2 regions of the Sphingomonas morindae genome follow, and region 2 is predicted to be linked to the other one. Evidence: riboswitches for the same ligand, from Rfam matches in the RefSeq annotation. Region 2 holds a riboswitch; the other holds the start of a gene.
What was found. A riboswitch is a leader RNA that binds a small molecule or an ion and turns the genes downstream of it on or off. The one in region 2 is predicted to bind cobalamin.
Positions count from the first base shown of each region.

Region 1: another riboswitch for cobalamin. It lies ahead of LHA26_RS07660 (TonB-dependent receptor plug domain-containing protein); the one in region 2 lies ahead of cobW (cobalamin biosynthesis protein CobW).

Region 1 is NZ_CP084930.1:1,560,079-1,575,538, reverse strand. It holds gene LHA26_RS07705 (SulP family inorganic anion transporter) at 1-857, opposite strand, end outside; sul1 at 919-974, opposite strand; gene LHA26_RS07700 (histidine phosphatase family protein) at 1,027-1,575, opposite strand; gene LHA26_RS07695 (adenosylcobinamide-GDP ribazoletransferase) at 1,572-2,357, opposite strand; gene cobT (nicotinate-nucleotide--dimethylbenzimidazole phosphoribosyltransferase) at 2,338-3,357, opposite strand; gene LHA26_RS07685 (cobyric acid synthase) at 3,354-4,814, opposite strand; gene LHA26_RS07680 (cobalamin biosynthesis protein CobD/CbiB) at 4,802-5,716, opposite strand; gene LHA26_RS07675 (ABC transporter substrate-binding protein) at 5,713-6,501, opposite strand; gene cobO (cob(I)yrinic acid a,c-diamide adenosyltransferase) at 6,519-7,130, opposite strand; gene LHA26_RS07665 (aminotransferase class I/II-fold pyridoxal phosphate-dependent enzyme) at 7,127-8,122, opposite strand; gene LHA26_RS07660 (TonB-dependent receptor plug domain-containing protein) at 8,127-10,070, opposite strand; cobalamin riboswitch at 10,196-10,396, opposite strand; gene cobU (bifunctional adenosylcobinamide kinase/adenosylcobinamide-phosphate guanylyltransferase) at 10,422-10,940, shown strand; gene LHA26_RS07650 (hypothetical protein) at 11,008-11,376, shown strand; gene LHA26_RS07645 (glutamine amidotransferase) at 11,440-12,171, shown strand; gene LHA26_RS07640 (MOSC domain-containing protein) at 12,168-12,866, shown strand; tRNA gene LHA26_RS07635 (tRNA-Gly) at 12,931-13,005, opposite strand; gene LHA26_RS07630 (tetratricopeptide repeat protein) at 13,160-14,071, shown strand; gene LHA26_RS07625 (LON peptidase substrate-binding domain-containing protein) at 14,090-14,707, shown strand; gene LHA26_RS07620 (Trm112 family protein) at 14,704-14,898, shown strand; gene LHA26_RS07615 (M48 family metalloprotease) at 14,985-15,460, shown strand, end outside.
Region 2 is NZ_CP084930.1:3,035,053-3,050,512, forward strand. It holds gene LHA26_RS14765 (TonB-dependent receptor plug domain-containing protein) at 1-86, opposite strand, end outside; gene LHA26_RS14770 (DUF2946 family protein) at 726-1,136, shown strand; gene LHA26_RS14775 (TonB-dependent receptor) at 1,257-3,266, shown strand; tRNA gene LHA26_RS14780 (tRNA-Cys) at 4,059-4,132, opposite strand; gene LHA26_RS14785 (hypothetical protein) at 4,251-4,559, opposite strand; gene LHA26_RS14790 (TRCF domain-containing protein) at 4,735-7,932, shown strand; gene LHA26_RS14795 (MFS transporter) at 7,936-9,369, opposite strand; gene LHA26_RS14800 (SDR family oxidoreductase) at 9,366-10,364, opposite strand; gene LHA26_RS14805 (CZB domain-containing protein) at 10,516-10,872, shown strand; gene LHA26_RS14810 (aldo/keto reductase) at 10,967-11,941, shown strand; cobalamin riboswitch at 11,995-12,225, shown strand; gene cobW (cobalamin biosynthesis protein CobW) at 12,393-13,430, shown strand; gene cobN (cobaltochelatase subunit CobN) at 13,430-15,460, shown strand, end outside.

The sequences.
Region 1 (15,460 bases), 1.5 Mb from region 2:
GACTGGCCGATCATCGCGCAGCCGCCCATGCCGCCGAACAGCGCGGCGACGATGTTGGCGGTGCCCTGGCCCATGCATTCCTGGCGCTTGTCGCTGTCGGTGCCGGTCATGTCGTCGACGATCTGCGCGGTCAGCAAGGATTCGAGCAGCCCCACCGCCGCCATCGCGCCGGCATAGGGCAGGATGATGCGCAGCGTCTCCAGCGTCAGCGGCAGCTGCGGCAGGGCGAAGCTGGGCAGACCCTCGGGGAGCCGGCCCATATCGCCGACGGTGCGGACGGGAAGCCCCAGGCCGATGCTGATCGCGCTCAGCACGAGGATCGCCACCAGCGGCGAAGGCACGGCCCGGGTGAGACGGGGCAGGCCGTAGATGATCGCCAGCCCGGCCGCGACCAGCGCATAGGTCTGCCAGCCGACATGCACGAGCTGCGGCAGCTGCGCGAGCAGGATGAGAATGGCGAGCGCGTTGACGAAGCCGGTGATGACCGAGCGCGAGACGAACCGCATCAGCAGATCGAGCCGCGCCAGCCCCGCGGCGATCTGGATCAGCCCCATCAGAAGCGTGGCGGCGAACAGGTAGGAGAGGCCGTGATCGCGCACCAGCGGGCCGACCAGCACCGCCACGGCGGCGGTGGCGGCGGAGATCATGGCGGGCCGGCCGCCGAGCAGCGCGCTCGTCATGGCGATGGCGACGGAGGCGTAGAGGCCGACGCGGGGATCGACGCCGGCGATGATGGAAAAGCCGATCGCCTCGGGGATGAGCGCGAGCGCGACGACAAGCCCGGCCAGACCATCGCGGCGGGCGGCGTCGCCGGTGGTGAACCACTGGCGACGATAGGCGGAGAGAACAGAGGACATGGCGGACTCACAAAAGGGCACGCGGCACCCGGAGGGGCGCGACAGGATCGTGCGGGCGTGAGGTTGTCCGGCGGATCGGCGGCCGGAATAGCCACCCGGATTTGCACCGGGTCCGAGCGAGTGGCGGCGCTCTAGGCGATCTCGCCCGGCCAAGGCAAGCCCGGCCGGCCTAGAGCGCGAGGCGCACGATCTCGCCCAATGCGGGGATGAAGCGCGCCAGTTCGGTGAGCGGCGCGCCCGCGTGCGCCGCGCGCGCCGCCGCGATCGGGCCCCCATGGCTCACCACCAGCACCGTGCCGCGCCCTTGCAAGGCACGCAGCGCCGCCTCCGCACGCGCGGCGAGCGCGGCGCTGGTCTCGCCGCCACCGGGGGCGAAGCCGTGCGGATCGGTGAGCATCCGGTCCATCAGCACGCCTGTCTCGCGATAGAGGGCGGTCCAGCGCCGGCCTTCCCAGCGGCCGAAATCGCGCTCGCGCCAGTGCGGATCGGCATGCACCGGAACGCCGGCCCGCCGCGCCACGCGCGTCGCCAGCGCGGCCGCGCGGCGGAGATCGGAATGGACCACCAGCGCGATCGGCTGCGCCGCCAGCCGCGCCGCGAGGTCGGCGGCGGCGCGCGCGCCGGCGCGGCTCAAGCCCATGTCCGATTGGCCGTAGCAGCGCCCTGCCCAGGCCCTCGCCACCTCGGTATGGCGGACCAACAGCAGCGTATCGCTCACCGCGCCGCCAGCGCCATCAGCAGCGCCAGCTGTCCGGCACAGGCCGCGAAGCCCAGGCAATCGCCATTGGCCGCGCCGAGCCGGCGGCGCACCAGCCGCGCCAGCGCCACTAGGCCGATCAGCGCCGCCGCCACCCCCGCCAGCACGGGCGCGGGCGCGAGACGCGCGCAGGCGAGCAGCGCGGGCAGCGCCGCCAAGGTCGCGCCGATCCGCACCCGGCGCGACGGCGCCCCGAGGCTCGCCGCCAGGCCGGTCGCATCCGGCGGGGGCGGCGCGAGCCCGAGCAGCAGCACCGCCATCCACCGCCCCAGCGACGCCGCCGCGACGATCCCCGCCAGGCGGAGCGGCGCCGGCAGCGCGAGCGTCGCGGCGATCCGCAAGGCCACGGCAAGGCCGAGCCCGAGCGCGCCATAGCTGCCGATCCGGCTGTCCTTGAGGATGCGGGCGATCTGCTCGGGCGTGCGCCCGCCGCCGAATGCATCGCAGAAATCGGCCAGCCCATCCTCGTGCAGCGCGCCCGTCAGCCAGGCCTCGAAGGCGAGCGCGAGCAGCAGCGCGGGCAGCGGCGACCAGATGTGCGACGCCGCCAGATAGGCGAGCCCGGTGGCGAGGCCGACCGCAGCGCCCGCCAGCGGCAGCCAGGCGAGCGCGCGCGCCATCGCTCGGCGCGCCGCCGGCCCGTCCAGCCGGCCGAGCCAGGGCAGCGGCACCCGCGTCAGCAGCTGCAGCGCGAGTAGCGGCGGCGCCCAGCCGGGGGCGCGCTCAATCGGCGCGGCCGGCACCGATCGCCTCCAGCGGGGCGACATCGCGCAGCAGCGCCGCCGCCGAATCGAGCAGCGGCAGCGCCACCAGCGCGCCGCTGCCCTCGCCGAGCCGCATCTCCCAGTCGAGCAGCGGCGCGAGGCCGAGCCGCGCGAGCGCCGCGCCATGGCCCGGCTCAGCCGAACGATGCGCGGCGAGGAACGCGGCGCGCGTGCCGGGCGCGCACCGTTCGGCGATCAGCGCGCCGGCGGTGGCGACATAGCCGTCCAGCAGCAGCGTCGCGCCGCCCGCCGCGCCCGCCGCGAAGAAGCCCGCCATCGCCACGATCTCAAAGCCGGCCAGCGCGGCGATGGCGGCGCGCGGCCGGGTGGCGAGCAGCGGGCGCGCGGCGGCGACCGCTGCGGACACGATCGCGCGCTTGCGATCGAGCAGCGCGGCATCGCCGCCCGCGCCCAGCCCCACCGCCGCCTCCGGATCGCAGCCGGCGAGCAGCGCGGTGAGGCAGGCGGCGGGCGTGGTGTTGCCGATGCCCATCTCGCCCGCGATCAGCAGCCGGCAGCCGGCGCCGAGCGCGGCCTCCGCCTCCTCGGCGCCGATCGCCCAGGCGGCGGCGAACTGCGACTCGTCCATCGCCGGACCGTGGGCGAGACTGGCGGTGCCCGAGGCGACGCGCGCGGCGCGGAAGAAGGCGGGGGGCGCACGCGGTGGCGGCGTCGCCATGCCGACATCGACCAGCCGCAGCGCGCACCGCTGCGCGGCGGCGAGCGCGTTGCTGGTGGCGCGGCCGGCGCAGATCGCCGCCACCATCAGCCCCGTCACCGCTTGCGGCCAGGCCGAGCAGCCATCCACGACGCAGCCATGATCGCCCGCGAACAGCACCAGCCGCCGCGGCTGCGTGACGGGATCGAGCCGGCCCTGGCTGCGCGCCAGATCCACCGCCAGCCGCTCGAGCCGGCCCAGGCTTCGGCGCGGCTTGGCGAGCCCGTCCAGATGCGCCCAGATCCTCGCTTCGTCCATCATGCGGCCTCCTTGGCGAGCGCGATCAGCGCGTCGATATCCAGCGCGGCCTCGAGCCGCACGGCGATGGCGTCGAGCGCCGCGTCCAGCGTGTCGCCGCGCTCGCGGCCGTCGCTGGCGGCGCCGATCTTCTCGAGCCAGTGCGCGCGCGCCGCCTTGGCGTCGAACAGCCCGTGCACATAGCAGCCGGCGATCCGCCCGCCCGCCGCCACCGCGCCATCCTCCTCGCCATCGGCGAAGCGCAGCAGCGGCGGCGTGCCGGGATCGCGCTCGGTGACGCCGGCATGAATCTCGTAGCCGACGAAAGGCGCGCCGCCCGCCACATGCACGCCCTCGGCGCGGCGCACCCGCTTGGCCGGCGCGAGACGGGTGGTAATGGGCAGGAGACCGAGCCCGGCGGCCTCGCCGGGCGGCCCCTCGATCCCGTCCGGATCGGCGATGCTGCGGCCGAGCATCTGATAGCCGCCGCACAGCCCCAGCACATGGCCGCCGCGCCGCACATGGCCGGCGAGATCAATGTCCCAGCCCTCGTCCCGCACCACCGCGAGATCGGCGATGGTCGCCTTGCTGCCGGGCAGGATGACGAGCGCCGCATCCCCCGGCAGCGGGGTGCCGCGCGGGATCATGCGCAGCCGCACCCGCGGCTCCTGCGCGAGCGCGTCGAGATCGTCGAAATTGGCGATGCGCGGCAGCATCGGCACCGCGATCAGCGGGCCGGCGCCCGCGCCGCCCATCGTGGCGAGCGACACCGCATCCTCGGCCGGCAGCCGCGCCGCCTCCGCCAGCCAGGGCACGATGCCATAGCCGCGCCAGCCGGTGGCCGCCGCGATCGCGTCATAGCCTTGCTCGAACAGCGCCGGATCGCCGCGAAATTTGGTGATGAGGAAGCCGCGCACCATGGCCGCGTCGGCGGGATCGAGCACCGCGCGCGTGCCGACCAGCGCCGCGATCACCCCGCCGCGATCGATATCGCCGGCGAGCAGCACCGGCACCCCGGCCGCGCGGGCAAAGCCCATATTCGCGATGTCGCCCGCGCGCAGATTGATCTCCGCCGGGCTGCCCGCGCCCTCCACCAGCACGATATCGGCGCGGGCGGCGAGCCGCCGATAGGCGGCGCACACGGTATCGAGCAGCGCCGCGCGCCCGGCGCGGAAATCCCGCGCGCACCAGGTGCCGCGCACGCGCCCTTCCACCACCAGCTGCGCGCCCATATCGCTCTGCGGCTTGAGCAGCACCGGATTCATGTCGATGCTGGGCGCCACCCCGGCGGCGAAGGCCTGCAAGGCCTGGGCGCGGCCGATCTCGCCGCCCTCCGCGGTGACGGCGGCATTGTTGGACATGTTCTGCGGCTTGAACGGCAGCACCCGCAGCCCGCGCCGGTGCAGCGCGCGGCACAGGCCGGCGACGAGCACCGACTTGCCGACATCCGATCCCGTGCCCTGGATCATCAGGCCAGCCATGCCACGCCTCCCACCAGCAACCACAGCGCGCCACAGGCGCGGCGATAGAGGCGCAGCGCGCGCGCGAGATCGGCCGCGTCGGGCGCCGGCCCCTGCCCCAGCACCGCGCGCGCCGACGGCACGCCATCATAGTTGACGGGGCCGCCGAGCCGCCGGGCGAGCGCGCCCGCCATCGCCGCCTCGGGCCAGCCGCTATTGGGCGAGGCGTGACGGCCCGCGTCGCGCGCCATCGTCCGCCAGCCGCCGCCGCCCGCCAGGCAGAGCAGCGCGCCGGCGAGGCGGGCGGGAAGCAGGTTGAGGCCATCATCGGCGCGCGCCGAGGCCCAGCCGAACGCGGCGAGCCGGGGCGTGCGGTGGCCGAGCATCGAATCGGCGGTGTTGACGAGCTTGGCCGCCATCAGCCCGGGCAGGCCGGCGACCAGATACCAGCAGGCCGGCGTCACCACCCCGTCGCCGAAGCTTTCGGCGAGGCTCTCGATCGCGGCGGTGGCGATCCCCGCCTCGTCCAGCGCCGCGACATCGCGCCCCACGATCATCGCCACCGCCGTGCGCGCGGCGGAGAGATCGCCCGCGCGGAGCGGCCGCAGCACGGCGGCGACATGATCGTGCAGGCTGCGCTGGGCGAGGCCGGTCATGCCGATCGGCACGAGCAGCACCGCCGCCGCCGCGTGCGGCCGCAGCGCGCGTTCCAGCCCGACCCCGATCGCGATGGCGAGGCCGAGCAGCAGCGCCAGCAACGCCACGCCGGCGAGGCGGCGCCGCGCGGGCGCGCCGCGATTGAGCCGCGCCTCGCCGGCGGCGAGCAGCGCGCCCGCGCCCATCACCGGATGCCACCAGCGGCGCGGATAGCCGAGCAGCGCCTCGCCGATCAGCATCGCCAGCAGGAGCGGCGCGTGGCTCACCGCGCCGTCACCGCCGCGCGGATCGCGCGCAGCCGCGCCATCGCATCGATGATGGTGGGGCCGCCGCAATTGATCAGCCGCGCCGGATAGGGAGCGATGGTGATGCGCCGGCCGAGCCGCCGCAGCGCCGGATGCCCGGCCAGCCGATCGCCCCCCGCCTCCGCCGCGCCCACCGACAGCAGCACGCGCGGCGGCCGCGCCACCAGATATTCGAGCGGCAGCACGTCCCATTGCTTGAGGCCATAGCTGCGGCTGAGATTGCGGAAGCCGGCGCGCGCCAGCAGCGCGTCCGGCAGCGTGCCCGCGCCCGGCACCAGCCCCCCGCCCTGCCAGATCAGCGCCGGCACGCGCGGGCCCGGCACCGGCCGCGCCGCCAGGAGGATGCGCGCGGCGAGCGCGGCGCCACGCGCGGCATGGCCGCTCGCCGCCGCGATCGCGCGCACCTGCGCGGCGCTCTCCTCCACCGTGTCGGGCACGGGGAACTGGCGCACCGCGATATGCAGCCGCGCCAGGGCGGCGATCGTCGCCGGCGCGACATGGCCGCCCGCCAGCACCAGATCGGGCGCGCGCGCAACCACTTCCTCGGCGGTGCCGCCGGTGGCGGGGAAGCGCCGCGCCCAGGCGAGCGGCACCGAGCTGGATCGCGCTTGCTGCGAATAATGGCTGATCGCGACGATCTGCCGCGGATCGGCGACCTGGCGCAGCACGGCATCGATGCAGGGGTTGATCGAGAGCAGCCGCGGCCCGGCGGCGGGCGGCGCGGCCGGCGCCGCCAGAGCCAGCATCAGGGCCGCCGTCCAGCTCAATATTCCACGCCCTTCTGCGCCTTGAAGCCGGCCTGATAGGGATGTTTGACCTCGCCGAACTCGGTGACGAGATCGGCGAGCGCGAGCAGCTCCGGCCGCGCGCCGCGCCCGGTGATGCAGATATGCTTGGTGAGCGGCCGATCGCGCAGAAAGGCGAGCACCTCCTCATAGGGCAGCGTATCGTCACGCAGCACGATGTTCAGCTCGTCCAGGATCACGAAATCGATCTCGGGATCGAGGATCATCGCCTTGGACCTTTCCCAGGCGGCGCGGGCGGCGGCGATGTCGCGGGCGCGGTCCTGCGTATCCCAGGTGAAGCCCTCGCCCATCACCTCGAAGCGCAGCAGATCGGGATAGGCCTCGAAGAAGCTGCGCTCCCCCGTCTCCCACTTGCCCTTCACATATTGCAGGATCGCCACCTTCATGCCCCAGCCGAGGCTGCGGATCGCCATGCCGAAGGCCGAGGAGGACTTGCCCTTGCCGTTGCCCGTATGGACGATCAGCAGCCCCCGCTCGAGCGTGCGGCGCGCCTGCATGCGCGCGCGCGCCTCGGCCATGCGCTTCATGCGGGCATTGTGGCGGGCATGATCCTCGGGCGTTTCGCTCATCTTCGATACTCCTCCAGGGCGGCGGCGAGCCGGGCCAGCGCGGCCGCGTCGCCGGGCAGGCCCAGCCGCAGCCAGTCGGCCCGCGCGGCGAAGGGCCGGGTGAGAATGGCATGGCCGGCGAGATGGCGGAACAGCGCCGCGCCATCCACCTGCTCGAGGCAGCGGAACAGCGGCGGCGACGGACGGTGCGCGAGGCCGAGCCGATCGAGCAGCCGGTCGAGCGCGGCGCCGGCGGTGGCGATGCGGTCCCGCTGCGCCGCCTGCCAGGCCTGGTCGCGATAGGCTCTGTCGGCGATGGCGAGCGTCGGCGTCGCGATCGGCCAATCGCCGAGGAGATGGCGCAGCCGCGCCGCGCGCGGCGGATCGATCAGCACGAAGCCCAGCCGCAGCCCGGGCAGGCCGAACATCTTGCCGAAGGAGCGCAGCACCGTGAGCCGCGGGCCGGCGAGCGCGTCCAGCCCCTCGCCCGGCGCGTCGGCATAGGCATGATCGATCATGAGATGGCTCGAGGCGCACAGCCGCGCCGCCGCGCCGGGATCGAGCCGCTCGCCGCCCGGATTGGAGGGGCTGGCGCAGATCAGCAGATCATGCGCGCCGCCCGCCGCCCTCCAGGCCAGCGCCGTCAGCCGAACGGCATCGGGCCAGGCGGCGCGATGCCCCGCATAGCCCGGCCAGAGCAACGCGGGCGCGCGGCCCGGCAGCAGCGGGGGCAGCAGCCGCAGCGCGAGATCGGTGCCGGGCACCGCCACCACCTCCGCCTCCGCCTCCGGGCCGAGGCCGAAGCGCGTGGCGGCCTCGGCCTCGAGCGCGGCGAGCGCCTCCGGATCGGGCAGGCGCGCGGCCTCGGCCGCAAAATCCTCCGGCCGCACCGGATAGGGCCAGGGCGCGATGCCGGTGGAGAGATCGAGCCAGTCCGCGCCGCCAAAATGCGCGCGCGCGGCCGCCACCCGCCCGCCATGGGCGAGAAAGGGCGCGAGATCGGCCGCGCCCATCGGCTCAGTAGCGCAGCCGCACGCCGCCATAGGCGGCGCGGCCGGCCTGGCCGTATTGGAAGACCGTCTGATAGCGCGCGTCGAACAGATTCTCGATCCGGCCATATAGCTCGACATGCCGGCCGAGCGGATAGGCGGCGCGCAGATCGACAAGGCTGTAGCCCTTGAGCCGGCGGCTGTTGGCGGCATCGTCGAAGCTCGCGCCGGCCATGGTCAGCGTGGCGCCCAGCGCCAGGCCGAAGCGCCAGCGATAATCGGCATTGAGCGCGCCCGTGTTGCTCGGCCGCCGCGCCAGCCGCCGGCCGAAGCCGGCGCCGGGCGTGCGGTCGCGCGCATCGAGATAGGTATAGCTCCAGCGCAGCGTGAACGCCTCGACCGGGGTGAGCGCCAGCGCCAGCTCCACGCCCTGCGCCCGCGCCCGCGCGACATTGTCATAGGTGCCGAACGGGCGATCGGCGCAGATCCCGGTCAAGGGCGTGTCGCACGAGACGAAGGTGATGAGATCGCGCGAAAGCCGGTGGAACCAGGTGGCGCTCGCCACCGCCGCGCCGCCGAGCGCGCGCTGCTCGATGCCGCCGTCCCAGCCGCGCGAGCGTTCGGGGCGGAGCGCCACATTGCCGTATTCGCTACCCAGCTGATAGGGCGTCGGCGCCTTGAAGCCTTCGGAATAGCTGCCGCGCAGCACCGTCGCGCCGCCATTGGGGCTCCACGCCGCGCTGGCCGATCCGGTGGTGGCGCCGCCGAACCGGTTGTGATCGTCATGCCGCACGCCGCCGGTGAGGGTGAGCCCCGAAAGCGGGGTGAGCGCGAGCTGGCCATAGCCGCTGAACAGCCGCGTCCGCCCGGCGATGGCGGGGCCGCCGCTGGCGGAGGTGAAGCGGCTCACCTCGCGCTCGGCGCCGAACGTCGCCTGCACGCCGGTGCGGATGTCGAGCACGCCCTGATAGTCGATCCGGCTGGTCCGGCCATGGGCGCGGAAGGTCTCGTCGGGCACGCTGTCGGGATCGCGATTGTGGCGCCGCGTGTCGGTCCGCGCGAAGCCCAGCCGGTTGCGCAGCCGGCCGTCGAACAGTGCGAGGTTGACGCCGCCATAGCCGATCCACTGGCGCTGCCAGCTGCGCTCGCGCGTATCGGCGAAGACATAGTCCGGTGGCGGGAAGCCATCGATATCGGTGCGGCCATCGGCGTAGAAGCCGCGCAGATCGATGCTCAGCGTGGGGCTGAGGGTGACGGTGACATTGCCGTTGGCCGAATGGTTGCGATAGCCATCTGGCTCGCGGCCGCCGGCGAAGGCGGAGATGCCGTCGGTCCGGTAGAAGCCGGCGCCCAGGCTGGCGGCGACGGGGCCCTGGCGGCCCGAGACATTGGCGAAGATCTGGCCGGTGCCGTAGCTGCCGCCCTCGGCGCGGGCGTTGATGCTCAGCGTCTCGCCGGGCTGGCGGGTGATGAGGTTGATGACGCCGCCGATCGCCTGATTGCCCCACAGCACCGACTGGGCGCCGCGGACGATCTCGATGCGCGCGATATTGCCGACGAGCAGGCCGCCGAAGTCGAAGCCGCCGCCGGGCGCGGAGGGATCGTTGAGCTTGATGCCGTCGATCAGCGCCACGGTCTGGTCGCTCTCGGCGCCGCGGATCGTCACTGCGCTGGTCGTGCCCACGCCGCCATTGCGCGTGACCTCCACGCCCGGCGTCTGGCGCAGCAGATCGGCGACGAGCACCGATTGGCGGGTGGTGATCTCCTCCGTGTCGAGCACCGTCACCGCCTGGCCCGTCTGCGCGCGCGGCTGCAGCGCGCGGCCGGCGGTGACGAGGATGTCGCCGCCCGCGGCCGCAGCCTCGCCGAGCGCGGCGCCCGACTGCGCGCTCTGGCCGAGCGCGGGCGCGGCCATGCCGCCGAACGCCGCCGCGACCATCGCCACGCCGGACGACAAACCGATAAATTTCACCAAGATATTCCCCCGCGTTGCGGGCGCCGCATCCGGCAGCCGGCAGACCGGCCGCCGGGCGCACGCCCAAGGACCGTCGTCACGCGAGGAGCATCCCTCGATCGCCCGGCACACCCCGTCCGCGCGAAGGACAACCGCGACGGGCAGGTCTCCTGGCTTCCGGGTCTCCACCGCGCCCGGCCTTCCCGGATCAAGGATCCAGTGGCCAGAATGGGCGAGGCTCGCCGGGTACAGTTGCGGGGGCAGCGCCGGCTGGCCACCCCTGCGGGGCGCTTCCGGCTTCCCTTTCAATCCCATCTCTGGGAACCTGTCGCGCGGCCGCCTCTAGGGCCGTATGGGATGGCAGACAAGATGGGGACGATCACGCTGCTGCTGGGCGGCGCCCGCTCGGGCAAGAGCCGCCTCGCCGAACAGGCGGCCGAGCGGCATGACGGCCCGCTCCTCTATTGCGCCACCGCCGAGGCGGGCGACGACGAGATGGCGGCGCGGATCGCGCACCACCGCGCGCGGCGCGGGCCGCGCTGGCAGACTTTGGCCTGCCCGATCGCGCTGCCCGAGGCGCTGCACGCCGCGCGGGGCGGCGCGGTGCTGGTCGATTGCCTCACGCTCTGGCTCACCAACATCCTGCTCGCCGGGCATGATCTCGCCGCCGCCGAAGCCGCGCTGCTGGCGGCGCTGGGCGCGGCGGAGCCGCCCGTCTATCTGGTCAGCAACGAGGTCGGCCTCGGGATCGTGCCCGCGCACCGGCTCGGGCGCGACTTCCGCGACGCCGCCGGCCGGCTCAACCAGGCGGTGGCGGCGCGCGCCGACCGCGCCTTTCTGGTGGTGGCCGGGCGGCTGCTGCGGCTCGACCCCGCCACCGCGCTCTAGCTTCGACCATGCGGAATATTGAGGGCCGGTTGCGGCGGCCCTAAAATGGCCGCGAGAGGAGAGTCGCATGGCCCCGTCCCCCGCGCCGCCGCCGCCCGTGGCCGATGCCACCGCGCTCATCACCGCCGGGCTGCGCTGCCGCCGCGAGGCGCGCGAGGCGGGCCAGCCGCACCAGCCGCGCCTCTTCGGCCTGCTCGCGCCGATCGGCTGCGAGATGCTCACCCCGCTGCTGGACAGCCTGTTCGATCTCGCCGAGGCCTGGCTCGGCCGGACGCTGGACGAGCGGCGCCGCCCCGGCCGCTGGGACGATGCGGCGCTGCTGCTCACCCTGCTCGCCGATCCGGCGCGCCTCTCCGCCGCCGCCGGCGCGGGGCCGCTGCGCGTCGCGCTGCGGCTCGCCGCCCCGCCGCTCGGCATCGGCGCCACGCGCCACTAGGCCGTGGCGGCCGGGCCGGCGCTTGGGCTAGGATCGTCCCCCAGACAGCCGGGTGGAGCGGGGATGAGCGGATCGACAGGCGGCGACGCGCCGCGCGGAGAGGCGCTGGCGCTGCGCTTTCTCGGCTTCGAGGATCTTGGCGGCTTCGCGCCGGTGCTGGCGACCGCGGGCTATGCGGTGCGCTACCGGGATGTTGGCGGCGACGGGCCGCTGCTCCCCGATCCGCTGGCGCCGGCGCTGGTGATCGTGCTGGGCGGTCCGATCGGCGTCTATGAGGCGGACGCCTATCCGGTGCTGGACGAGGTGCTGGCGGCGCTGCGGCCGCGGCTGGCGGCGCGGCGCCCGCTGCTCGGCCTCTGCCTGGGGGCGCAGCTGATCGCCGCCGCGCTGGGTGCGGAGGTGGCGCCCATGGGCGCCAAGGAGATCGGCTTCGCGCCGCTCGATCTCACGCCCGCCGGCCGCGCCTCGCCGTTGCGGCACCTGGCCGAGACGCCGATGCTGCATTGGCATGGCGACATGTTCGCCATCCCCGAAGGCGCCGTGCGGCTGGCCGCGACGCCCGCCTGCGCGAACCAGGCCTTCGCGCTCGGCCCGGCGATATTGGGGCTGCAATTCCATCCGGAAATCCTGTGCGGCGCCGCCTTCGAGCGCTGGCTGATCGGCCATGCGGCGGAGCTGGCGGCGGCCGGGATCGATCCGCGCCGGCTGCGTGCCGAGGCGGCGCGCCACGGCGCGGGGCTGCGCGTGGCGGGCGACGCGATGCTCGCCGAATGGCTCGCGGCGCTGCCGGCATGAGCTGGGCGCTCTCGGCGCTGCTGGTGGGCGCGGTGCGGCCGCTCGGCGGCGACGGGCAGACCAGCGCGATCGACAAGCGGCCGGTGGAGCGCCCGCTCTGGCTCTCCGCCGCGGGACTGGAGGGCGACGCGCAGGCCGATGGCCGCCACCATGGCGGCGCGGACAAGGCGCTCCACCACTATCCGCTCGACCATTACGCCGCCTGGCGCGACGAGATCGGCGATCGGCCGGCGCTGGCCGGGGCGGGCGGCTTTGGCGAAAATCTCGCCACGCGCGGGCTGGTCGAGACGGACATGGCCCTGGGCGATCGCTTCCGCCTGGGTGGCGCGCTGATCGAGGTGAGCCAGGCGCGCCAGCCCTGCTGGAAGCTGAACCGCCGCTTCGCCCAGCCCGACATGGCGCGTCGCGTGCAGGCCTGCGGCCGCACCGGCTGGTATTATCGCGTGCTGGAGCCGGGGCTGGTCGCGCCCGAAGATCGGCTGGAGCGGGTGGATCGCCGCGATCCCGACTGGACGATCGCGCGGCTGGTGCGCCTGCTCTACATCACCCCGCACGACCGGGACACGCTGCGCGCGCTGCAGGCCGTGCCCGATCTTCCCGCTCCCTGGCACCGCCTCATCGCCTATCGGCTGGAGACGGGACGGGTGGAGGATTGGACGGCGCGGCTGCTGGGGCCCGACGCGGAGCCCGGCTGAGCGCGTGCGCACCGGCCCGGCCCGGATGCCGGGATCGGCCGCGATGATGCGAGGATGTGGAAACTGGAGCGGGCGAAGGGATTCGAACCCTCGACCCCAACCTTGGCAAGGTTGTGCTCTACCCCTGAGCTACGCCCGCTCTGGCGCCCGCCGCGAGGCGCTGCCCCGCGGTGAGGTGGCGCTCTTAGCCCGCACCCTTTCGCACCGCAAGAGGATTCGAAGGAAAAAACGCAAGGCTTGGCAGGCGGCCCGGCGCGCCCACATAAGGGCCGCCGAACAGACGGAGGATGACAGTGGCGACCCTGGGGATGAGCGCGGCGGATCGGGCGGCGGTGGACGCCTTCAAGCGCGACGTGGTGGAACCCTCGATGACCCAGCTCGTCATCGTCGACTTCTGGGCCGAATGGTGCGGCCCGTGCAAACAGCTCGGTCCGGTGATCGAGAAAGTGTGCGCGGCCTATGCCGATCGCGGCGTGAAGCTGGTCAAGATCGATGTCGACAAGGACAAGTTCATCGCGGCCCAGTTCCGCGTCCAGTCGATCCCGACGGTCTATGCGCTGTTCCAGGGCCAGCCCGTCGCCGATCTCAGCCAGGCGCGGACCGAGGGGCAGCTGACCCGGATCCTCGACCAGCTGCTCGCCCAATTGCCGATCCAAAGCGAGGGCGCCGATCTCGCCGCCGAAGTGGCCGATTACATCGCCATGGCCGAGGAGGTGCTCGCCGCCGGCGATGCCGAGCGCGCGCTCGGCATTCTCGATCAGGTCGCCGAGATGGCACCCGAGGACGCCGCCGCCGTCGCCGCGCGCGGACGCGCGCTGCTGGCGCTCGGCCGGGTCGACGAGGCCGAGGCGGCGATTGACGCGCTGCCCGAGGCCAAGGCCAAGGATCCCGCGCTGGCGCAGCTGCGCGCGGCGCTGGCGCTTGCCCGCGAGGCCGGTCCGGCGGGCGATATCGCGCAGCTGCGCGCCGCCGCCGATGCCGCGCCCGAGGATCTCGGCCGCCGCTTCGATCTCGCCCAGGCGCTGATGGCGGCGGGCGATCGCGACGGCGCGGCCGATGCGCTGCTCGCCATCATCGCCGCCGATCGCGGCTGGAACGAGGGCGCCGCCAAGGACAAGCTGCTCACCCTGTTCGCGGCGGTGGGGCTGGAGGATCCCTGGGTGTCGGCGCAGCGCCGCCGGCTCTCCGCGATCCTCTTCACCTGACCCGCAGCGGCGCGCCCGGTGGTCCGGCTCTCGATCTTCCCGCTGGCGGGCGCGCTGCTCTTTCCGCGCGCGCACCTGCCGCTGCACATTTTCGAGCCGCGCTACCGCGCGCTCGTCAGCGACGCGATGGCGCGCGACCGCCGCATCGGCATGATCCAGCCGCGCGGCGAGGGCGCGCGGCCGCCGCTGTTCGAGGTCGGCTGTGTCGGCCACATCATCGACGTGCAGGCGCTGGAGGATGGCCGCTTCAACCTGATCCTCGAGGGGCGCACCCGCTTCCGCATGCTCCGCGAACTCGATGTCGCCACGCCCTTCCGCCAGATCGAGGCCGATACCGACAGCTTCGCCGCCGATGCCGGCGACGCCGGCACGCTGGCGATGATGCTGCGCGCCGATATCGAGCGCGAGGCGCGGCGCTTCGCCGAGCAGCGCGGCTATGTGATCGACTGGGACGCGGTGAGCCGGCTGGACGATGAATCGCTGGTGAGCGCGGTGGCGCAGGTCGCCCCCTTCGATGTCGCGACCAAGCAGGCGCTGCTCGAGGCGTCCGGGCTGGCGGAGCGCGCCGAGCTTGTCGCCCAGCTGCTCCGCTTCTTCCGCCTGGGCGACAATGAGGAAGGCGGCACGCTGCAATGAGCGGCGGCTTCGATCCCGCGCTGCTGGCGGTGCTGGTCTGCCCCGTGACGCGCACGCCGCTCCGCCACGAGCCCGCCGCCGGACTGCTGATCTCGGACGCCGCGGGCCTCGCCTATCCGATCGTGGCGGGCGTGCCCGTGCTGCTGGTGGAGGCGGCGCGGCCGCTGCCGCCGCGCTCCGACCCCGCTTAGCTTAGCCCCGCCCGCCCGGCGCCGGCGCCGGCTAGGCGCGCCCGGCTTCGCTGCTATGCTCTTCGCTTTGCGAGGAGTTGCGTGGTGTGACCGCCTTTGATCCCGATGCCGCCACAGCCGCCTATCTGGCGACGCTGCCGGCCGCCGCCCATGCCAAGGCGCTCGCCTATACACGCGGCAGCGAATGGCTGATCTTGTGGAACTGGGCGGCGGACATGCTCGCCGCCTGGCTGATCCTGAAGAGCGGCATGCTCGCGCGGCTGCGCACCCGCTTCGCGGCGCGGCCCAATCGCGCCGCCTGGCTGGTGGCGCTGGTCTATTATCTAGCGGCCTTCGCGCTGACCCTGCCCTGGGCCGTCTATGCGCAATGGGCGCGCGAACGCGCCTATGGGCTGAGCACGCAGGGCTTTGGCGGCTGGCTGGGCGATGCGCTGCTCTCGACCGCGATCTCGGCGCTGGTGCTGAGCCTGGTGGCCATCGCCGTCTACGCGCTGATGCGCCGCACCCCGCGCCGCTGGTGGGCCTGGTCGGGCCTGGTCGTGGCCGCGATGGTGGTGGTGCT
Region 2 (15,460 bases):
TTCGGGGTCGTGGCAGGCGCCTTGGGCGAGGATTGCTGCGCAAGCGCGGCAGCGGGCAGAAGCGCGGCGATGGCCGCGCCCATCATATATTGAGATCGCATGGTAACTCCGTGAACCTTTGGTCCAGGGCGGCGGCATCGTGCCGCGGACCCGGATGAGGAGGCGTGTCGCCTCCTGCGCCTAACGTTGTCGGTTCAGGAGAGCGGTTGGAGGGCCACGGCCAAGCCAGGCATGAGATCTGTCCTGTCGCGCCCAGAACGCACACGAGAGCAGGAACAAGCAGACGATCGTCGTATCCGGTACCGGCAGCCCGGCTACACAAGGAGAGACGAAATGGCCCGCCTGCACGAGTTCGCGACAGAGCGGGCAGTCGATCGGATCGTCCGCGGGCAAGTGGTTTCTGACGAGGCCGACACGCACGCTTACGCCGGTTCCGGACTGGCTGGTCGATCCGACCCCAGGATGGACGTGCGTCTGAACGACGACGCTCTGCCAGACCAGCATGAGGATCGCGGCAACAGCGACAAGCCAACGCACCGAGCGGCCTTGCGGCCGATCGTAGGTATTCAACGCCCCTTGCACCGTCGCCCTCACTCGCGGAGTGCCCCTTTGCCCGACTAAGTCTCCCAGGTTTCCGGGTTATGATATAATGTTATCTTCCGCAAGCGGCAGAGTGGTCGCGATATTCGGGTGACAGCGGCAAACCGGGAGGATACCCGCTAGTCGTGTTCGCGGTCCGCAACCTTCTGGCGCAACGCCATCTCGCCATGCTGATCTGCGTGGCGACGTTGCTGCTGAAGCTGCTGATCCCGACCGGCTACATGATCGATAACGATCATGGACGTATCGGCATCACCATCTGCTCCGGCGTTGCGCCCAGCGCAGCGATCATGGCCATGCCGGGGATGCAGGGCGGAATGCCCGATCACGGCAATTCGAAGGAGCATGGCAAGGCCGAGATGCCCTGCGCCTTTGCCGGCCTGTCGGCCGCCATGACCGGCGCGATCGATCCCATCCAGCTCGCCGCGCTCATCGCCTTCGTCATGGCGATGCGGCTCATCGTGGCCATGCTGCCGACGCCGGAAGAGCCGGCGCGGCTGCGCCCGCCGCTCCGAGGACCACCCGCCACCCTTTGACCCGTCCTCCGCACGCCGGTCTGCCGGCACGCGCCCATGATCTGCGGCCCTGAGCGCCTCGGTGCCGGGCCGGTCAAAGGTACACTTATGGATCGATCTTACCTGCTGGCAGGAGCCGTCATGCCCTGCCTCTCGCTTGTGTCGCCGGCAGTCGCCCAGACCGCCTCGTCTCCCACATCCGACATCGTGGTCACGGCTACACGCTCCGCTCTCCCCATTACCGACGTGCCTGCCAGCGTCAGCGTCATCACCAGCGAGCAGATCGAGGGCACCCCCGCCCGCACGATCGACGACGTGCTGCGCCGGGTGCCGTCCGTCGATCTCCCGATCGCCAGTACCAACGAGCAGCATCCCACCGATACGATCGTTTCGATGCGGGGCCTGAGCGGCATCCGCTCGCTCGTCCTGCTCGACGGCGTGCCGATCAACGATCCCTTCTTCGGCTACGTCCAGTGGAGCGAGGTGCCCGTGGAGACGGTGGACCGGATCGAGGTCGTTCGCGGCGGCGGCGCCCCCCTATGGGGCAACTACGCCATGGGCGGCGTCATCAACATCCTGACGCGGCCGATCGACAGGACCGGCCTGGTCGCCGAGGCCGCCGGCGGCAGCCGGGGCGCCTATCGCGCCGACGGTCATGCAGCGCTCGCCGGCAACGGCTTCGGCGTCGGGATCGAGGCCGGCGTCAACCACAGCGACGGCTATGTCGAACAGGTGGAAAGCGCTCGCGGCGCGATCACCGTGCCGACCGGCTTCACATCACACACCGCCGCGCTGTCCGGAAACGCCGAGCTGGCGCCCGATCTCAGGGCGCGTGCGCGGGTGAGCTACTACGACAACGATCAGAACTTCCTTACCCGCCTCAACACCAACACGCAGCGGACCTGGCGCTACACCGGCACGCTGACCTGGACACCCGCCGCCGGTGGGACGGTGGAGCTGACCGGCTTCCACAACGACGAGCACTTCGTCACCAACAACCCCGGCACGCCGGACGGGGCAGGGGTCAACGACGCAGAGTACGTCCAGAACCGGCACCGCACGCGCGCCAACGACCGGGGCGCGTCGCTGGTATGGACGCAGACCTTTGAAGGTGCGGTTCGCTCCCTGTCGGCGGGAGCCGACTATCGCGGCGTCCGCGGCAGCGATCATGCGGCGATCTTCGACGAAACCGGCACCCAGCTCCGCACCGATACCGGCTCGGGCAACCAGCGCTTCCTGGGCGGCTATGTTCAGGCGGACGTGCATCCGCTCGATCGGCTGCAACTGCTGCTCAGCGTCCGCTACCAGGATTTCTACAGCTACGATGGCCTCGACAACACGCCGGGCGGGCTCGGCCGCGTCCGGAGCCGGCACGACAACGACGTCGATCCCCGGCTGTCGATCCGCTACCAGCTCCCGGCCGGGTTCGCGCTCCGCGGCGCTGTCTACCGCGCGTTCCGGGCGCCGACGCTCGACAATCTCTACCGGGGCGCATCGGTCCCTGGCTACATCCTCTACAGCAACGCCGCGCTGAAACCGGAGACGCTGGAAGGCGCCGAAGCGGGCTTCGATTTCGATCGAGGCCCGATCCGCTTTCAGGCCACGGCCTACACCAGCCGCATCTCCGACTTCCTCACCTATCGCTATTTGGACCCGGCGACGCTGCCGGCCGGGTTCGACATCGGCGCGCGCCTCATCAACGCCGGTCGCGCGCGCAGCCGCGGGGTGGAAGCGGAGCTGACCTGGCGGCCTACGCCGAAGCTCTCGGCGACCGCGGCCTACACCTATGCGGACTCGATCGTCACCCGGAACCCCGAGGATCCGGCCAGCGTCGGTGTCCAGCAGCCGGGCATTCCGCGCCACAAGGTGAGCGCGGGCGTGGATTGGACCGGCCCCTTCGGCATTAGGGTGTCGCCGCGTGTCCGCTACCTGTCGAGCACCAACGGCGATCCCGACAACATCTACCGGACCGACGCGCACTTCATCGCGGACCTCGCAGCGAGCGCGCCGCTGGGCCACGGCCTGGAGACGTTCGTCCAGATCGAGAACCTGTTCGACCGGCGCTACATCGGCACCAACGACGGCTTCACGGCCCCGCTCTACGGCAAGCCCTTCACGGCCATGGCCGGCTTCCGGCTGAAGCTGGACTAAGCGGCCATTTGAAACGTCCGGACGGCGGGGCATGGCAGCGGTCTGGCAGGAAAGCTCAAGCGTCGGCCTATGGATACCGGCGTCGACATACCTTGCGCCGCGGCTTCAAGATGGGAGAGCAAGGCGCTGTACGTCGGCGAATGAGGGCGGCTGCCGACCGGCTGTTCAATGAAGCTCGGACGGCTGCTCCTGCCAGTACCGGACGCTCGCCCCGATGCGGGGTCGCGCGAGCAAGAACGGGACGCGGACGCGGATCTTCGTCGCTGGAACACCGCATTCGGTGTTGCGGATCGAAGTGCAATCGGGCGACGTGATCACCGTCGCAGCGGGGGCTTTCAGGTTTGAGTTGACGGCAGCAGCCGGCATCGCTTCCTGCCATCTCAACGCCGGCGCTCCGATTAACGAGCTTACGATCTAGTCAGGCAAGCGACCCGCCGCGAGATCCAGACGAGCGAAATGGCGAGGGGGATGTTGTCGCTGCCCGACGATTCCAATCCCAACTTCGTCGCCGTCGAGCCGCCCGAGGTGCGCATCCGCAATGGCGAGGCCGAACGTTCCTGTGTTTCGACGCGGTCATCACGCACCTGGTCTCGCTCCCGGCGCCCAAGCAAGACGTCGACACACTCTCGTCGACGGGCCAACCAGCGCGGGCGCTTGTACAGACGTCCACCATGCGAATGGATAGGCGGCCACCGCCGAATCGGCCTGCCCGAGGCATTCTGTAGCTGGGCGATAGGCGCCTTGCGGTTCTGCAAAGAAGCGCAGCTCTTACCGCAGAGCAGCAAAAGAGAGTGGAGGCCCGAGCCGGAATCGAACCGGCGTGCAAGGATTTGCAGTCCTCTGCGTAACCACTCCGCCATCGGGCCGAGACGGCGCAAATGCGTGGGTTTGCGCCCGCCGTCAAGCGCGACTTGGCGGAGCGGGGCGTTTCCCGTCCGCCCGCCGGCCGCGCGCGCCCCTTGGTGGAGGCGGACGCCGGCGGCGTTACCGGCTGCGCACCGCCTGCGCGCCGGCATCGCGGAAGGCGGCGAAGACCGCTTCTTCCTCATCCTCGTTCATGTCCACCGAGACGAGCAGCGCGCCGGCATAGGCGGCGCCATCGGCGGAGACCTCGGTATCGGCATGGCCCGATTCCGCGTCGGCGCCGGCCGGCGCCTCGCCCGCGCTGTTGGCGCCGCCGGCGGGTTCGATGAAGATATCGCTCCGCGCCACGCCATAATCCTGGACGAGATGCTCCACCGCCAATTCCACCGCGCGGCGATCCGGAAAGGTGCCGATGATCGTCTTGCCCATATTGTCCCCTCCGCGGACGGGCGGAAATGCCGCCCGGTCGGAGCGACAAACGGGTCGCGGATCGGCCCGTTCCGCCGATGATAAATACCGGTAGAATCAAAGCCCTGACCGAGGAGATGCGGAACAGGCCGGAGCCCCGCCCGTTCGCCCGGCCCTAGGCGTTGGAGGGTTTGACGTGGCAGAGGGCGGGGGCGGGCGTGGCGTGACGGACCGGACGGCGGAGGCGGAGGGCGCGGCGTCGCCGCCCGAGATCGCGGCGATCGCGGCGGCGCTGGCCGGGGCGCTCACCAAAAGCGACATGATCTTCCTCGCGGGCGACGAGATGCGGGCCCAGGCGCTGGCGGCGGCGCTGCCGATCGCGGCGCCGGACTCGCTGGTGCTCTTCTGCCCGGGCTCGGACGCGCTGCCCGGCGAAGCCGCGCCGGCCTCGCCCGCCAATGTCGGCCAGCGTGTCGCCGCGCTCCACCGGCTCCGCGCCACGCTTGCCACCAGGCACCGGCCGCATGTCGCGCTGATCAGCACGGGCGAGGCCTGCGCCCGCCTCTATCCGCCGCCGGACGCCTATGCCCCGGCACCGCCGCGCGTGACGCAGGCGGCCGAGATTGCGCTCGAGACGCTCGCCGAGGCGCTCGCCGAGCTTGGCTACCAAGCCGATGAGCGGGTCGACGAGCCCGGCGAGATGGCGCTGCGCGGCCAGGTGCTGGATGTCTATCCCGCCGATGCCGGCCAGCCCTATCGCATCGAGGCGGGATCGGGGCGGATCACCGCCATCCGCGCCTATGATCCGCTCAGCCAGCGCACCACCGAGCCGGTCGACCAGCTCGAACTGGGCCGCGCCTGCGATCCGCCGGTGCCGGCCGAGGGGGTGGGGCTGATCGCGCATCTGCCGGGCGCGGCGCTGATGATCGAGCCCGCGGCGGAGCGGCGGCGGCAGCGTCTGCTCGCGCTCGCCGCCGATGGCGCGCGCCGGAGCAATCGGCGCGCGCTCGCCGCCATGCTGGACGAGCCGGCCTGGCAGGCCCTGCGGGCAGACCGCGAGGTGGTGCCGCTGCCGGTGCCGGGCGATCCGCCGCCGCGCTTCGTCGAGGCCAAGGCGCCGCTGCGCGCCTTCAAGGCCATGGTGCGGGGCGCGCGCGCGGAGGGGCTGAGGCTGGCGCTGCTCGGCCATCCGCGCGACCTGCGCTTCCTGCGCCGCCGGCTGGAGGCGAGCCTGGGCGAGGCGCCGGCGGAGGCCGAGGGTTGGGCGCAGATCGCGGCGGCGCCGCCGGCGGCCTTTTGCGCGCTGCCGCTTCCCGCCGAGCGCGGCTTCCGCCTCGACGGGGTGCTCGCCATCGCCGCCGCCGATCTGCTCGGCAGCCGCGCGCGGCGCGGCGAGGCGGCGATCGGCCTCGACGCGCTCGCGCTCGCCGATCCCGGCGAGATGGCGCTGGGCGATGTGGTGGTGCACGAGGATCACGGCGTCGCGCTGCTCGACGGCGTGGTGCCGCTGCCCGACGGCGCGGGTGATGCGATCGCGCTGCGCCACGCCGGCGACAATCGGCGCCTCGTGCCCGTCGCCGAGGCGGATCGGCTGTGGCGCTATGGCGGCGATGCCGAGGCGGTGACGCTGGACACGCTGGATGGGGCGAGCTGGCGCAAGCGACGCGGCGCGATCGATCAGGCGATCGGCGAGACGGCGCGGCACCTGATCGCGCGGGCCGAGGCGCGCGCCGCCGAGACCGCGCCGGTGCTGGCGCCGGACAGCGCCGAGTATGAGCGCTTTGCCAGCGGCTTCGCCTTTAGCGAGACGCCGGACCAGAGCCGCGCTATCGAGGCGGTGCGCCATGATCTGGCCAGCGGCCGGCCGATGGATCGGCTGGTGGTGGGCGATGTCGGCTTCGGCAAGACGGAAGTGGCGCTGCGCGCGGCGGCGATGGCGGCGCTCGCCGGCTGGCAGGTGGCGGTGGCCGCGCCCACCACGGTACTGGTGCGCCAGCATCTGGAGACGTTCCGGACGCGCTTCGCGCCGCTCGGCCTGCGCGTGGAGGGGCTGTCGCGCCTGTCCAGCCCGGCCGAGCGCCGCGCGGTGCGCGCCGGGCTGCAATCGGGCGAGATCCGGATCGTCGTCGGCACGGGCGCGGTCGCGGCCAAGGGCATCGCCTATGACCGGCCGGCGCTGGTGATCGTGGATGAGGAGCAGCGCTTCGGCGCGGCCGACAAGGAGCGGCTTCGCCAGCTCGGCGCGGGCCATGTCCTGACGCTCACCGCGACGCCGATCCCGCGCACGCTGCAGGGCGCGCTGGTCGGGCTGCGCCAGCTGTCGGTAATCGCCACGCCCCCCGCGCGCCGCCAGCCGGTGCGCACCACGCTTGCCGCCTTCACCCCCGCGCTGGCGCGCGCGGCGCTGCTGCGCGAGGCGGCGCGCGGCGGCCAGAGCTTCGTCGTCGTGCCGCGCATCGCGGATCTCGCGCCGCTCGCGGCCGAACTCGCCAAGCTGGTGCCCGAGCTTTCGCTCGTGCAGGCGCATGGCAAGATGCCGGCGGCGGCGATCGACGAGGCGATGGTCGGCTTCGCGGCGGGCGAGGGCGATGTGCTGCTCGCCACCAACATCATCGAGGCCGGGCTGGACGTGCCGCGCGCCAACACCATGCTGATCTGGCGCGCCGATCGCTTCGGGCTGGCGCAGCTGCACCAGCTGCGCGGCCGGGTGGGGCGGGGCGGAAGAAGAGGCCAGGTGCTGCTGCTGACCGAGGCCGAGGGACGGGTGGCGCCCGCCACGGTCAAGCGGCTGCGCACGCTGGAGGCGCTCGACCGGCTCGGCGCCGGTTTCGCGATCAGCGCGCGCGATCTCGACATGCGGGGCGCGGGCGATCTGATCGGCGAGGAGCAGGCCGGCCATATGAAGCTGATCGGCATCGATCTCTACCAGCATCTTCTGGCCGGCGCGCTGCGCGCCGCGCGCGGCGAGCCGGTCGATCGCTGGACGCCGGAGCTGATGGTCGAGACCGAAGGCTGTTTCCCCGAGGCCTGGGTGCCCGAGGCGGATCTGCGCGTCTCGCTCTACGCCCGGCTGGCGCGGATCGAGACGGCGGCCGCGCTCGACGGGTTCGAGGCGGAGCTGGAGGACCGTTTCGGTCCGCCGCCGCCCGAGGCGGTGGCGCTGCTCGGCCTGGCGCGGCTTCGCCTCGCGGCGCGCGCGCTGGGCATTCAGCGGATCGACGCCGGCCCGGCCGCGATCGCGCTGACGCCGCGGCCCGGCGTGACGCTGGCCGCGCCCGCGCTCAGCGCCAGCAAGGGCCGGCTGCTGCTCGCCGAGGCGATCGCGGATCCCGCGGCGCGGCTGGCGCGGGTGGCGTCGCTGCTCGCCGAGCTGGAGGAGGCGGAGGGCGGCTGAGCCTCACGCCGCCGACAGCGGCGCGGCGATATCCTCCAGCGCCTTGTTCTCGGCATCGATGCCCAGCCGCCATTCGGTGAAGGCGGCGACGAGCAGCAGCAGCGCCGCGCCGCCATAGCCCAACGCCAGCGGGGTCGCCGCGCCGGTCGCGATCAGCCGGCCGAACAGCCAGGGCGCGGTGCTGCCACCGATCAGCGTGCCGAGCGCGTAGAAGACGGCGATCGCCAGCGCCCGCGTCTCGAGCGGGAAGATCTCGCTCGCGGTCAGATAGGCCGAGCTGGCCGCCGCCGAGGCGAAGAAGAAGATCGCGATCCACGCCGCCGTCTGGCTGATCGCGGACAGCGCGCCGGTGGCGAACAGCGCGGCGGTGGCGGCGAGCAGCAGCGCCGAGACGAGGAAGGTGCCCGCGATCATGCGGCGCCGGCCGATCCGATCGAAGAACGGGCCGAGCAGCAGCGGGCCGAGGAAATTGCCGAGCGCGAGCGGCAGCAGATAGAGGCCGATGCGCTGGTCCGCGATGCCGTAGAAGCGGGTCAGCACCAGCCCATAGGTGAAGAAAACCGCGTTGAACAGAAAGGCCTGCGCGATCATCAGCACCAGCGCGAGCAGGCTGCGCGCGCGGTGGGTGCCCAACATGGCGGCGAAGATCGGGCGGAAGCCGAAGCGGCGGCGCGGCCGCACCCGCAGCCGGCCCTCGGCGCGGGCGAGCGGCTGGCCGGTGGCTTGGGCGACGCGGCGTTCGATGCCGGCGACGATCGTCTCGGCCTCGTCGGCGCGGCCATGGGTGAGCAGCCAGCGCGGGCTTTCGGGCACATAGCGCCGCAGAACGAGGATCGACAGGCCGAGCGCGCCGCCAATGCCGAAGCCCAGCCGCCAGCCGAGATCGAGCGGGAGGCGCGTGGGATCGAGCAGCAGCGGCGTGGCCGCCGCGCCCAGCGCCGCGCCGAGCCAGAAGCTGCCATTGACCAGCAGATCGATCCGCCCGCGCAGCCGCGCCGGGATCAGCTCGTCGATCGCGGAATTGATCGCGGCATATTCGCCGCCGATGCCGAGCCCGGTGACGAGCCGGAACAGGCCGAAGCTCGCCGGCCCCCAGGCGCAGGCGCTGGCCAGCACCCCGGCCAGGTACAGGAGCAGCGTCGCGTAGAAGACGGGGCGGCGGCCGACGCGATCGGTCAGCCAGCCAAAGCCGAGCGCGCCGATCACCGCGCCGGCCACGTAGAGCGACGCCATCAGCCCGACCTGCGCGGTGCCGAGGCCGAGCGTTTCGGGCCGTTGCAGCAGCGGCCCGATCGCACCGACGATCGTCACCTCGAGCCCGTCCAGCACCCAGGTGACGCCGAGCGCGACGATCACCAGCAGATGGAAGCGGCTCCAGGGCAGCCGGTCGAGCCTTGCGGGGATGTCCGTCTCGATCGTCGGCAGATCGCCGCTCATGCGGCCGACCGCCGCCGCGCGAGCAGCGCCAGCCCGGCCCCGGCCAGCGCCGCCGCCGCTGTCGCCGCGACGCCGCGATGGGTGGTGAGCCAGAGCTGCGGGCTGTGCCGCCGCGCCTCGCGATCGAACCGGCCATGCGCGCCATGATCGCCCGGCACCGGCCGCCAGAGATTGTCCTGCCGATCGGGCACCACGCGCGCCTTGTCCTGCTGGCCGGCGATGCCGGTGGCGCCCAGATAGCGATCGAGCAGCGAGGAGGCGAGCCGATCGCCCCAGATCGCCATCACCGTGGGCGCCCCCACCAGGATCTGCTTGCGGCGGTGATGCGCGGCATAATGGATCGCCTCGGCGGCGATTTCCGGCTGGTAGGGCGGGCTAGCGGGGCGCGGCCGGCGCGGCATGTCCGTCTTGATCCAGTCGAATTGCGGCGTGTTGACGCCGGGCAGCTGGACCATGGCGACATGGACGCGGCTCTTGGCGTGAAACAGCTCGGCGCGCAGCGAATCCTGGAAGCCCTGGATCGCGTGCTTGGCGGCGCAATAGGCGGTCTGCAGCGGGATCCCGCGATAGGCGAGCGCCGATCCGGTGAGCACGATATGGCCGCGATCGCGCGGCAACATGTGCTTCAGCGCCGCGCGCACGCCATGGACCTGGCCCATATAGGTGACATCGGTGGCGCGAGCATAATCGGCCGGATCGATATCCGTGAAGGGCGCGAGGATGCCGGCGAAGGCGACGTTGATCCAGATGTCGATCGGGCCGAGCTCGGCCTCGGCGCGCGCCGCCGCCGCCTCCACCGCCGCGCCGTCCGCCACGTCGCAGGGCAGCACCAGCGCCACGCCGCCGGCGGCCTCGATCTCGCGCGCGGTCGCCTCAAGCCCGTCCCGGCCGCGTGCGATCAGCGCGATCCGTGCCTTGTCGCGGGCGAAGCGGCGCGCCACCGCGCGGCCCACTCCGGCCGAAGCTCCTGTGATTACAACCGTTTCGACGCGCATCCCGGTTCTCCTGCTGCACCGGGCATAACGGCCGGGGCCGGTGCGGGGTTCGCCGGCCGCCACCGGCCGTGCAGGTAATGCTCCGGATAGCGCACGTTACGCGATCGACAGGCTTTGGCGGCGATGCTGCGCCCGAAGAGCGGAGGCGCAGATGGATTTCGAAGAGGTGGCGCACAGCCATTCGCAGTGGAAGGTGCGGTTCCGCACCGCCATCTACCGCAAGGAGCGGCTCGACGCGGCGGTGATCGGCCGCGACGATTGCTGCCTGATCGGCCGATGGCTCTATGGCGAGGGCGCGCAGCGCTTCGGCGCCAGCCCCGCCTTCCGCCAGGCGCGAGACAGGCATCGCGCCTTCCATCGCGAGGCGGGCGCGGTGGCGGCGCTGATCAACGCCGGACGCTTCGCCGAGGCGGAGGCGGCGCTCGGCAACGGCACGCCCTATGCCAATGCCTCGACCGAAGTCGTCACCGCGCTCGGCGCGCTGCGGCGGCTGGTGCCGGCGGGCTGAGCGCACGCTCCGTCGCCGCGCGGGCGAGGGGCGGGAACGGGGCGGGGCGGCGCCGGGTTGTGCGGGGGATCAGCGCCGCACGAAGGACATCGCCATGGCCCATTTCGCCCCTCCCGGTCCGCTCGGTTTCGGCGGCGCGCCGCTCGGCAACATGTTCGAGCCGGTCGACGAGGCCAACGCCGCCGCCGCGATCGACGCGGCGTGGGAGAGCGGGGTCCGCTATTTCGATACCGCGCCCCATTATGGCAGCGGCCTCTCCGAACATCGCTTCGGCGCCGCGCTGCGCGATCGCCCGCGGGACGAGTTCGTGCTCTCCACCAAGGTCGGCCGGCTGCTGCGGCCCGATCCGGCGCGGCCCGACAACCCGCCCTTTGTCGATGGCCTGCCCTTCCGCGTGGAGGTGGACTATAGCTATGACGGCGTGATGCGTTCGATCGAGGACAGCCTGCAGCGGCTCGGCCTCGCCAGCATCGATATCGCCTATGTCCACGATCTCGCCGAAGACCATCTCGGCGACGCCTGGGAAGAGGCGTTCGACACGGCGGTGGAGGGCGGCTTCCGCGCGCTCGCGGCGCTGCGCGAGCAGGGCGTCATCAAGGGCTGGGGGCTGGGCGTGAACCGCGTCGAACCCTGTATCCGCGCGCTCGAACGCGCCGATCCGGACGTGTTTCTGCTCGCCGGCCGCTACAGCCTGCTCAACCAGCCCGCGCTCGATCGCCTCTTTCCCTTCTGCGCCGAACGCGGCGTGCATGTCGTGGTCGGCGGCCCCTATAATTCGGGTCTGCTCGCGGGCGGCCGCACCTATGAATATCAGGACGCGCCCGCCGAGATGATCGCCCGGCGCGACCGGATCGCCGCGCTGTGCGCGGCGCATGGCGTCGATATCCGCGCGGCGGCGCTGCAATTCTGCGCCGCCCATCCGGTGGTCGCGGCGATCATCCCCGGCGCCAAGCGCGCGGACAAGGTGCGGGACAATGCGCGGCTGATGGCGGCGCCGATCCCCGGCGCCTTGTGGGACGCGCTGCGTCACGACCGGCTCATCCCCGAGGCGGCGCCCGTCCCGGCCTGATTGCCAGCCTGCGGCCAAGCGGCTAAGAGCGGCGTCGGGGCATGGCCACGCCACGCCCCGACGATCGCGCCGGTGCCCGGAAGGGCTTGAAAGGGAATGCGGTGCGGGCGCTTGGGCGCCCAAATCCGCGGCTGTCCCTGCAACTGTAAGCGGCGAGCGAGCGGGCCTGGCCCCCGGTTGATCCAGGGGGCGGCCACTGGGCGGTGCTTCGGCACGGCCCGGGAAGGCCGGACCGCAAGCTTTGACCCGCGAGCCAGGAGACCTGCCAGCGCACCGGTCGCTCTTGCCTTGATCCAGGGGATGGTCACGGCACGGTTCTCCGTCTGAGCGACGAAGCCATGCGGCCGGGGCCGCATCGGTGCGCGGCACGGGTGCTCTATCGCGCCCGCCCGTCGTCGCGTGCCGACCTCATGCCCCCGGTCGTGCCTCGTCGGCGCGATGCGGAGCCTGCATGACCGATCTCGCCAAAATTCCCGTCACCATCGTCACCGGCTTTCTCGGGGCGGGCAAGACGACGCTGATCGCGGCGCTGCTGCGCCGCAGCTCGGGCCGCCGCCTGGCGGTGATCGTCAACGAATTCGGCAGCCTGGGCGTGGATGGCGACATTCTCCAGGGCTGCGCCGTGCCCGATTGCCCGGCCGACCGGATCGTCGAGCTGGCCAATGGCTGCATCTGCTGCACCGTCGCGGACGATTTCGTGCCGACCATGGAGGCGCTGCTCGCGCTCTCGCCGCGCCCCGACCATATCCTGATCGAGACTTCGGGCCTGGCGCTGCCCAAGCCGCTGCTCAAGGCGTTCGACTGGCCGGCGATCCGCTCGCGCGTGACGGTCGACGGCGTGCTGGCGCTGGCCGATGGCGAGGCGGTAGCGGCGGGCCGGTTCGCGCCCGATCCCGCGGCGGTGGCGGCGCAGCGCGCGGCCGATGCCGGGATCGACCATGAGACTCCGCTCGAGGAGCTGTTCGGCGATCAGCTCGCCTGCGCCGATCTGGTGCTGCTCACCAAGCCCGATCTCGCCGGTCCGGCCGGGGTGGCGGCGGCGCGCGCGGTGATCGCCGCCGAAGCGCCACGGCCGCTGCCCGTGATCGAGCTGGTCGAGGGGGCGATCGATCCGGCGCTGGTGCTCGGGCTCGGAGCGGCTGCCGAGGATGATCTCGCCCAGCGCCCGTCGCATCATGACGGCGCCGAGGATCACGAGCATGACGATTTCGAGAGCCTCGTCGTCCACCTCGATGTGGTGGACAGCGCGGACGGGCTGGCGGCGCGGATCGCGACGCTCGCCGCCGCGCACGACGTGCTGCGCGTCAAGGGCCATGCGGCGGTGCTCGGCAAGCCGATGCGGCTCCTGGTGCAGGCGGTCGGCACGCGGGTGCGCACCGGTTATGATCGGCGCTGGCGCCCCGACGAGCCGCGCGAGACGCGGCTGGTGGTGATCGCCGAGCGCGGGCGGCTCGAGCCCGAGGCGGTGCGCGCGGCGCTGGCCGGCTGATGCATCTCGTCTTCCGCGAGAGCCATGGGCTCGAGACGGGCGCGGCGCCGCGCGCGCTCGGCCATGGCCCGGCCGATCTCGCCATCCTCTCCTTTTCGGACAGCGAGCTGGCGGGTTTCGCGGCGGGCTGGCGCGCGCTCGCCGAAGCGGCGGGCGAGGCGCCGCTGCCCCGGCTCAGCCTCGCCCCGCTCGCGCTGCTCGGCCATCCGCTGTCGGTGGACACCTATGTCGAGGAGACGCTGGGCACCGCGCGCGCGATTCTGGTGCGGCTGATCGGAGGGCGGGCCTATTGGCGCTATGGCCTGGACGAAATCGTCCGGCTGGCGCGCGCGCGGGGCATCGCGCTGGCGGTGCTGGCCGGCGACGGGCGCACCGATGCCGCGCTCGAGGCCTGCTCCACCCTCTCCCCCGCGCAGGTCGCGCGGCTGCGGCGCTGCTGCGAGACGGGCGGGGCCGCATCGGCGCGCGCCGCCCTCGCGCTGCTGGCGGAGGCGGGCGGGCTCGCGCTGCCGGCCTTCGCTCCGGCAACGCACGCGGACAGGCCGATCCCGCCAGTGGGCGGATGGCGGCCCGACGGCGCCGCCGATTGCCCCGCCGCCTTCGCGCTCACTGCACCACGCCCGCGCGCGCTGCTGCTCTTCTATCGCGCCTATCTGGTGGCGGAGGATGTCGCGCCGGTGGCGGCGCTCCACGCCGCGCTGGCGGCGCGCGGTTTCGCGGTGCTGGCGCTGTTCCTGCCCTCGCTCAAGGCCGAGGCGGCGTCGGCCTGGCTTGCGCGCTGGGCGGAGGCCCTCGCGCCGGACGTGATCCTCAATCTCACCGCCTTCTCGGCGCGCGGTGACGATGGCGCGACCCCGCTCGACGGCAGCGATGCGCCGGTGCTCCAGATCGCCCTGGCGACGTCGGATCGCGCGGCCTGGGCGGCGGCGCCGCGCGGCCTGTCGCCGGCCGATCTCGCCATGCATGTGGTGCTGCCCGAACTGGACGGGCGGCTCTTCGCCGGCGTGGCGAGCTTCAAGCAGGCGGCGGCGGGCGCCGCCGGGCCGGAGCAGGCGCCGCCACGCCACGCCCCCGAGCCGGAGCGGGTGGCGGCGATCGCCGATCGCGCGGCCGCCTGGGCGCGGCTGCGCGGCGTGACGCCGGCGGCGCGGCGGGTGGCGCTGATCCTCTCCACCTATCCGGGCCGACCGGACCAGATCGCGCATGCGGTGGGGCTGGACGCGCTGGGCTCGGCGGCGGCGCTGCTCGCCGACTGGCGGGCGGAGGGCATGGCAGTTCCCGCCAGCGATGCGGCGGACATCGCGGCGCGGCTCGCCGCGGCGCGGATCGCCTGGCCGCTCCATGCCTATCGCGCGGCGCTCGCCACGTTGCCGGCGGCTTTGGTCGAGGCGGTCGCGGCGGCCTGGGGGCCGCCCGAGGCGGACGCGGCGGTGGCGGGCGGCGCCTTCCACTTCGCCGCGATCGAGGCGGGCGCCGCGCTGATCGCGCTCCAGCCCGAGCGCGCGACGCCGGAGGGACGGAGCGACTCCTATCACGATCTCGGCCGCTGCCCGCGCCACGCCTATATCGCCTTCTATCTGTGGCTGCGCACGCGCGCGCCGGACGCGCTGATCCATCTCGGCGCGCATGGCACGCTCGAATGGCTGCCGGGCAAGGCGGTGGCGCTCTCGGGCGCCTGCTGGCCGGACGCGCTCGCCGGGGCGCTGCCGATCCTCTATCCCTTCATCGTCAACGATCCCGGCGAGGCGGCCCAGGCCAAGCGGAGGCTGGGGGCGGTGACGATCGGTCACGCCCCGCCGCCGCTGGCGACGAGCGGCGGCGGGGTCGGCACCGGCCGGCTCGAAACGCTGCTGGACGAATATGGCGGGGCGGACGGGCTGGATCCGCCGCGCCGCGCCCGGCTCGCCACCGCCATTGTCGAGGAGGCGGAGGCGCTCGGTCTCGGCGCGCTGCTGCGGCTCGGCGCCTCTTCCACGCCCGACGCGGCGCTGGCGCGGATCGACGCCTTTGTCTGCGACATGAAGGACAGC